Regions from separate parts of the Microcella humidisoli genome, predicted to be linked through region 1. Evidence: predicted binding sites of a transcription regulator. Region 1 holds the regulator's gene; the other holds the start of a gene.
The links. The regulator HrcA, encoded in region 1, represses chaperone genes, less so after heat shock. The targets are predictions, from matches to a motif close to TTNGCACTCGNNNNNNNCGAGTGCNAA.
Positions count from the first base shown of each region.

Region 2: a site for HrcA is predicted at 2,171-2,197, ahead of groES (co-chaperone GroES). Genes of this name have one in related genera too.

Region 1 is NZ_CP101497.1:2,612,309-2,615,710, reverse strand. Features, by position in the region: gene NNL39_RS12780 (DUF4870 domain-containing protein) at 1-109, opposite strand, end outside; gene NNL39_RS12775 (DUF4870 domain-containing protein) at 177-566, opposite strand; gene hrcA (heat-inducible transcriptional repressor HrcA) at 753-1,772, shown strand; gene dnaJ (molecular chaperone DnaJ) at 1,773-2,876, shown strand; gene NNL39_RS12760 (16S rRNA (uracil(1498)-N(3))-methyltransferase) at 2,879-3,402, shown strand, end outside.
Region 2 is NZ_CP101497.1:1,417,342-1,420,743, reverse strand. Features, by position in the region: gene NNL39_RS06850 (aspartate aminotransferase family protein) at 1-735, shown strand, start outside; gene rarD (EamA family transporter RarD) at 742-1,686, opposite strand; gene groES (co-chaperone GroES) at 1,794-2,090, opposite strand; gene NNL39_RS06835 (class I SAM-dependent methyltransferase) at 2,234-3,402, shown strand, end outside.

The DNA of each region.
Region 1 (3,402 bases):
CGAAGAAGATGCCGCCGACGTGCACGAGGGTCGCCCACAGTTTCTCGTCGGCGGGGCTCATGGGCTGGGGAGTGGTCGCGTACGGGTTCACGGGGGGCTGATCAGTCATGGCGACATTAAACACCCGCGGGCCCCGACCGCATCGGTCGGGGCCCGCAGAGGCAGCAGTCGCGGGACTACTTGATGAGGCGCACCGCGAAGGGGTAGCGGTAGGCGATGCCGTCCTTCGCCTTCGTGAAGCCGATGATCGAGAAGATCACGCCGGCGAGCCACGCGGCCCAGGCGACCAAGTAGAACAGGAAGCCGATGAGGATCACGGCGAGGATCGAGCCCACGATGTAGGCGATGATCTGCAGGCCGACGATCGTGATCTGGAAGTTCAGCGCCTCCTTGGACTCTTCCCGCGTGAACGCTCCGCGGTCCTTGAAGACCAGGAAGATGATGAGCGAGGGGAGGAGGCCGATGATGCCGCCCAGGTGGGCGAACGACGCCCACTGGCGGTCCTCCGCCTCCGAGAGCGGGGCGGCGGGCTGCGGAGCGGCGGGGGGAGGGGTCTGGTCGGTCATGGGTACTGCCTTTCGATGATCCTGCGGCGAACATGGGTCCCGGGGTGGAGCACGAGGCAAACCTAGCGCCCGCGCATCCGCCAGGCAATGATGCGACGCCCGCGTGGCGGGGTAGAATTGGCAGTCCGCGGGAGCGAGTGCCAGGCACTCGAGACCCGCGAGAGATGTCGGAGGGGGAGGAGCGCCATGGTTTCGGAGCGCGCCCTGCACGTGCTGCGCGCGATCGTGCACGACTACGTCGCCTCACGCGAGCCCGTCGGTTCGAAGGCGATCGTCGACCGACACCAGTTCGGGGTCTCAGCAGCGACCATCCGCAACGACATGGCGCTGCTGGAGGAGGAGGAGCTCATCGCGGCCCCGCACACCTCCTCGGGACGCGTGCCCACGGACAAGGGCTACCGCGTCTTCGTCGACCAGTTCGCCGACCTGCGCCCGCTGAGTGCCGCGCAGCGCCAGGCCATCTCAGCCTTCCTCGACCAGTCGGTCGACCTCGACGACGTGTTCGCGCGCACCGTGCGGCTGCTCTCGCACCTCACCAATCAGGTGGCGCTCGTGCAGTATCCGACCCTGGGCAACGCGCGAGTTCGTCATGTCGAGCTCGTGCCGATGAGCGCGACGCGGCTCATGACGGTCTTTATCACCGACGGCGGCCGCGTCGACCAGCGCATCATCGAGCTGCCCGCCGAGGCTGACGAGGCCTTCGTGGGCGAACTGCGCGCCAAGCTCAACGCGGCGCTCGCCGACCAACCGCTCAACGATGTGGCGAGCGTGGCTGCCTCGCTGCCCGAGCGCTTCGCGCCCGATCGTCGCGCCGCCGTCGGCGTCGTCGCCGAGGCCCTCCTGGGCCACGTGGATGCGCACCGCACCGACCGGCTCGTCATGGCGGGCGCGGCGAACCTCGTGCGCACCGAGGGCGACTTCGCGGGCAGCGTGTATCCCGTGCTCGAGGCCCTGGAGGAGCAGGTCACGCTGCTCAAGCTCTTCAGCGAGATGCAGGTCGACGAGAACGGCGTGACGGCCCGCATCGGCCGCGAGAACGCCGAAGCTCTCAAGGAGACGGCGGTCGTGACGAGCGCGTACCGGGTCGGCTCGGACAGCTCGGCCAAGCTCGGGGTGCTCGGCCCCACTCGCATGGACTACTCGAACAACATGGCAGCAGTGCGCGCCGTAGCACGCTACGTCTCGCGACTGCTCGGTGAGGAATAAGTGGCAGACCACTACGAGGTGCTCGGCATCGACCGACAGGCAAGCGCCGACGACATCAAGAAGGCCTACCGCCGCCTGGCGCGCGAACTGCATCCGGACGTGAATCCGAGTGCGGACGCCGCAGAGCGGTTCAAGCAGGTCACGCACGCCTACGACGTGCTGAGCGACCCGCAGCAGCGGCAGCAGTACGACCTCGGTGGGTCGGGTGGCTTCGGCGGCGCATCCGGATTCGGGGGCTTCGGCGACATCTTCGAGACCTTCTTCGGCGGGGGCCAGCAGCAGCGCGGGCCCCGCAGTCGGCGCGAGCGCGGGCAGGACGCCCTGCTGCGCGTCGAGGTCGAGCTCGATGAGATCGTGTTCGGCACGACGCGCCAGCTCGAGGTCGACACCGCGATTCTGTGCTCGACGTGCGAGGGCAGCTGCTGCTCGCCCGGCACGAGCCCGCAGACCTGCGACATCTGCCGCGGCTCCGGTCAGATCCAGCGCACCGTGCGCAGCCTGCTCGGCAACGTGCTCACCTCGAGCCCCTGCGGCACCTGCCGCGGCTACGGCACCGTCATCCCCAGCCCGTGCCCGACCTGCGCGGGACAGGGCCGCGTGCGCGCCCGCCGCGCGATCCCCGTCGACATCCCGGCCGGCGTCGACACGGGCGTGCGCATCCAGCTCACCGGGCAGGGCGAGGTCGGCCCCGCCGGCGGCCCCAACGGCGACCTCTACCTCGAGATCAAGGTCAAGACGCACGAGACGTTCAGCCGCAACGGCGACGACCTCCTGGCGACCGTCGAAGTGCAGATGACCGACGCCATTCTCGGCACGATGGTGACCCTGCCCGGCCTCGACGGCGACGTCATGGTCGAGATCAAGCCCGGCACGCAGAGCGCTGAGATCATCACCGTGAAAGAGCGCGGCATCACGCGCCTGCGCGGCTCGGGCCGCGGCGACCTCAAACTCGGGGTGCAGGTCGTCACGCCCGTGCGCCTCAACAGCAAAGAGACCGAGCTGATCCGGCAGTTCGCCTCGAGCCGCCGTCCTGTGCCGCCGCAGTTCGCGACCTTCCAGCAGGGCATCTTCGCCAAGCTGCGCGACCGCTTCCTCAACCTGTAGCTGTGGCCCACTTCTACCTCGACGACTCGCTCGCCGCCCAGGTCGAGAGCGTCGACGGCGGGGAGGGTGCCGCGGTCGTGCACCTGCGCGGCGCCGACGCGCGGCATGCCGCGACCGTGTCGCGCGTGCGCGTCGGCGAGCAGCTGCGGCTGGGCGACGGCGCGGGGCTCGTCGTGCACGGGGTCGTCGCCGCGGTCGAGCCGGGTGACGTCGCGCTCGAGGTCGACCGGGTCGAACGGTACGAGCGGGCGGTGCCGGGCATCCATCTCGTGCAGGCGCTCGCGAAGGGCGACCGCGACGAGCTCGCCGTGCAGGCCGCGACCGAGCTCGGCGTCGACGGCGTCATCCCGTGGCAGGCCGCCCGCAGCGTCTCGCGCTGGGATTCCGCGAAGGCGGTCAAGAACCGGGAGCGCTGGCAGACGATCGCGCGCGAGGCCACGAAGCAATCGATGCGAGCCTGGATGCCCGTGGTCGAGCCCGTCGCCACGACCGAGCAGCTCGCGGCGCGCGCGAGCGGGTCGACCGT
Region 2 (3,402 bases), 1.2 Mb from region 1:
GCCGGACACGGGGTGGCCGCGCTCATCGTCGACACGGCCTTCGCGAGCGACGGCTTCATCCCGCCCTCGCCAGGCACCCGCGCGGCGCTCGTCGCCGTGCAGCGCCTCGTGCACGACGCCGGCGGGCTCGTCATCGCCGACGAGGTGCAGCCCGGCTTCGGACGGCTCGGCATCGGCGGGCCCGGCTCGGGCGACGGCGCGGCGAGCCTCTGGGGGTTCCCCCGCCACGGCCTCGAGCCCGACCTCGTGACGATCGGCAAGCCCATGGCCAACGGGCAGCCCGTCGCCGGCCTCGTCGCGCGCCGCGCGCTCATGCAGGCCTTCGGCGAGCGCGTGCGCTACTTCAACACCTTCGCGGGCACGCCCGTCGCGGTCGCCGCGGCGCGGGCCACGTGGGACGTGCTGCACGAGGATCGCCTTCCCGAGCATGCCGCGGTCGTCGGCACCGAGCTGCGGGGCATGCTCGACGAGCTGGCCACACGCCACGACCGGCTGCGCGGCGTGCGCGGCAGCGGGCTCTACCTCGGGGTCGACATCGTCGACCCCGCCACGGGCGACCCCGACTCCCCCGCTGCGGTGAACCTCGTGGGCGCGCTGCGCGAGCGCCGCATCCTGATCAGCGCCTCGGGGCGCGACAATGCCGCCCTCAAGCTGCGCCCGCCGCTGCCGTTCTCGCGCGCCGACGCCGAGCGGTTCATCACCGAGTTCGACGCCGCGCTCTCCGAGCTGGGCTGAGCGGGGTCAGACCGTCTCGACCGGTCCGGTCTCGAGCGGCAGGGCGCGGCGCTCGCGCGTGGCGCGGCGACGCTGCACGACGGCCTCGACCGAGAGCACCACGAGCGCGAGCCAGACGAGCGCGAAGCCGATCCAGCGCTCGAGCGGCATGGGCTCGAGCAGCACGGCGACACCGAAGATGAACTGCAGCAGGGGGGCGAAGTACTGGATGAATCCCATGACGCTCAGCGGCAGCCGGCGCGTGGCCCCCGCGAAGAGCAGCAGCGGCACCGCCGTGATGATGCCCGCGAGCGAGAGCAGCACGGCGTGGCCGAGCCCCGAGGTGCCGAGCGTGATGCCGCTCGTCAGCTGCACCGCGACCAGGGCGACGATCGCGACCGGAACGAGCCACGCCGTCTCGAGGGTGAGCCCCGCGACGGCGGAGACCTGCCCGCCCATGCGGTTCTTGATGTAGCCGTAGAAGCCGAACGAGAACGCGAGGGCGAGCGAGATCCACGGCGGCTGCCCGTAGCCGATCGCGAGCACGAGCACGGCGAGCACGCTGATGCCGACGGCGACCCACTGCCCGACGCGCAGCCGCTCGCGCAGGAACACGACGCCGAGGGCGATCGAGACGATGGGGTTGATGAAGTAGCCGAGTGCCGCCTCGACGACGAACCCGTTGGTCGAGCCGTAGACGTAGACGATCCAGTTGATGGCGATGAGGATGCCGGCCAGCAGGCTCAGCCCCATGATGCGCCGGTCGCGCAGTAGCGCGACGAAGGGCGCGAACGCGCGCGTCACGGCGAGCAGCAGCACGCAGAACACGAGCGAGAGCACGATGCGCCAGGCCACGATCTCGACGGGTGTGCTCGGGTCGAGCAGCAGGAAGTAGAGGGGCAGGAAGCCCCAGAGCCCGTAGGCGCTGATCGCGAGCGCGAGACCGCGGGAGGACAGGCGCGAGTCGGGCACGGTGTCACTGTATCCCGGGCGCGGGAGCTCGCCGCGCGGCCCCCGGACAGCACGAACCCCCGACCGCGCGAGGCGGACCGGGGGTTCGGATGCGGGTGAGGATGCGCCTAGCGCACGACCACCGCGAGCACGTCGCGAGCCGACAGCACGAGGAACTCCTCGCCGCCGTACTTCACCTCGGTGCCGCCGTACTTCGAGTACAGCACGCGGTCGCCGACGGCGACGTCGAGCGGAACACGGTTGCCGTTGTCGTCGATGCGGCCGGGGCCGACGGCGACGACTTCGCCCTCCTGGGGCTTCTCCTTGGCGGTGTCGGGGATGACGAGACCCGAGGCGGTGGTCTGCTCCGCCTCGACCTGCTTGATGACGATGCGATCCTCGAGCGGCTTGATGCTGACCGACACGGTTGACCTCTTCTTTCTTACGACGATGAGGGGGTTGGCACACTCGACGTGCGAGTGCCAGAGCAACTGTACCGAAGCGGTTAGCACTCACGCAATCCGAGTGCCAACGACACCGAATGGCGGCGGGGTGGGAGGATCGGGGCATGGATGTCGCCGAGCTGCGTGAACTGCTGACGCCCGAGGCGCTGCGGCTGCTCGACGAGCTCGAGCCGAGCGGCGCGGTCAGCGATGCCGTGGCGCTCGTCTCGCGGTTACGCAAGGCCGGGCATCCCCCCGCTCTCGTCGCCGCCGTGCTGACCCAGTACCGGCTGCGGCGCAAGGCCGAGGCGAAGTTCGGTCCCTTCGCGCAGCGCATGCTCTTCACCCAGGAGGGGCTCGAGCAGGCGAGCCGCTTGCGCGTCGCCGCCGTGCACGCGGGCCGCTTCGCCGCCGCGGGCCTCACGCGCGTCGCCGACCTCGGGTGCGGCATCGGCGGCGACGCCATGGCGATGGCGTCGCTCGACCTGCGCGTCACGGCCGTCGAGCGCGATGAGGCGACGGCCGCGATCGCCGCCTACAACCTCGTGCCCTTCCCGACCGCGCAGGTCGCGCACGGCGACGCGCTCGAGCAGCCTCTCGACGCGGTCGATGCGGTATGGCTCGACCCCGCGCGCCGCGAGGGGGCATCGCGCCTGTCGTCGCCCGACGACTGGTCGCCGAGCCTCACGCAGGCCCTCGCGATCGCGCGGCAGCGACCAGGGGGCATCAAGCTCGCGCCGGGAATGGACCGCGCGCTGCTGCCCGAGGGCCTCGAGGCGCAGTGGATCTCGGTCGACGGCGAGGTCGTCGAGCTCGTGCTGTGGAGCGGCGCGTTGGCCCGCCCCGGCGTCGGACGAGCAGCGCTCGTGCTGCGCGGCGATGAACTGCCCGCCGAGCTGCGCGCTGCCGCCGACAGCGACGACGTCGAGCCCGGCCCGCTCGGCGAGTACCTCTACGAGCCCGACGGCGCCGTCATTCGCGCGCGCCTCATCGGCGACCTCGCGCGCTCGATGGGGGGTCGGATGCTCGACCCGACGATCGCCTATCTCACGGCCGACCGGCCGACCGCGACCCCCTTCGCGCGCGGGTTCCGCGTGCTCGAACGACTGCCGCTCGACACCGCACGGATCAAGCGTGCCCTCGCGTCGCGCGGCATCGGCGTGCTCGAGATCAAGAAGCGCGGAGTCGACATCGATCCCGCGGCGCTGCGCCCGAAGCTCGCCCTCCGCGGCGCCGAGTCGGCGGTGCTCGTGCTCACGCGATCAGCGGGCGAGCGCGTGGCGCTCATCGCCGA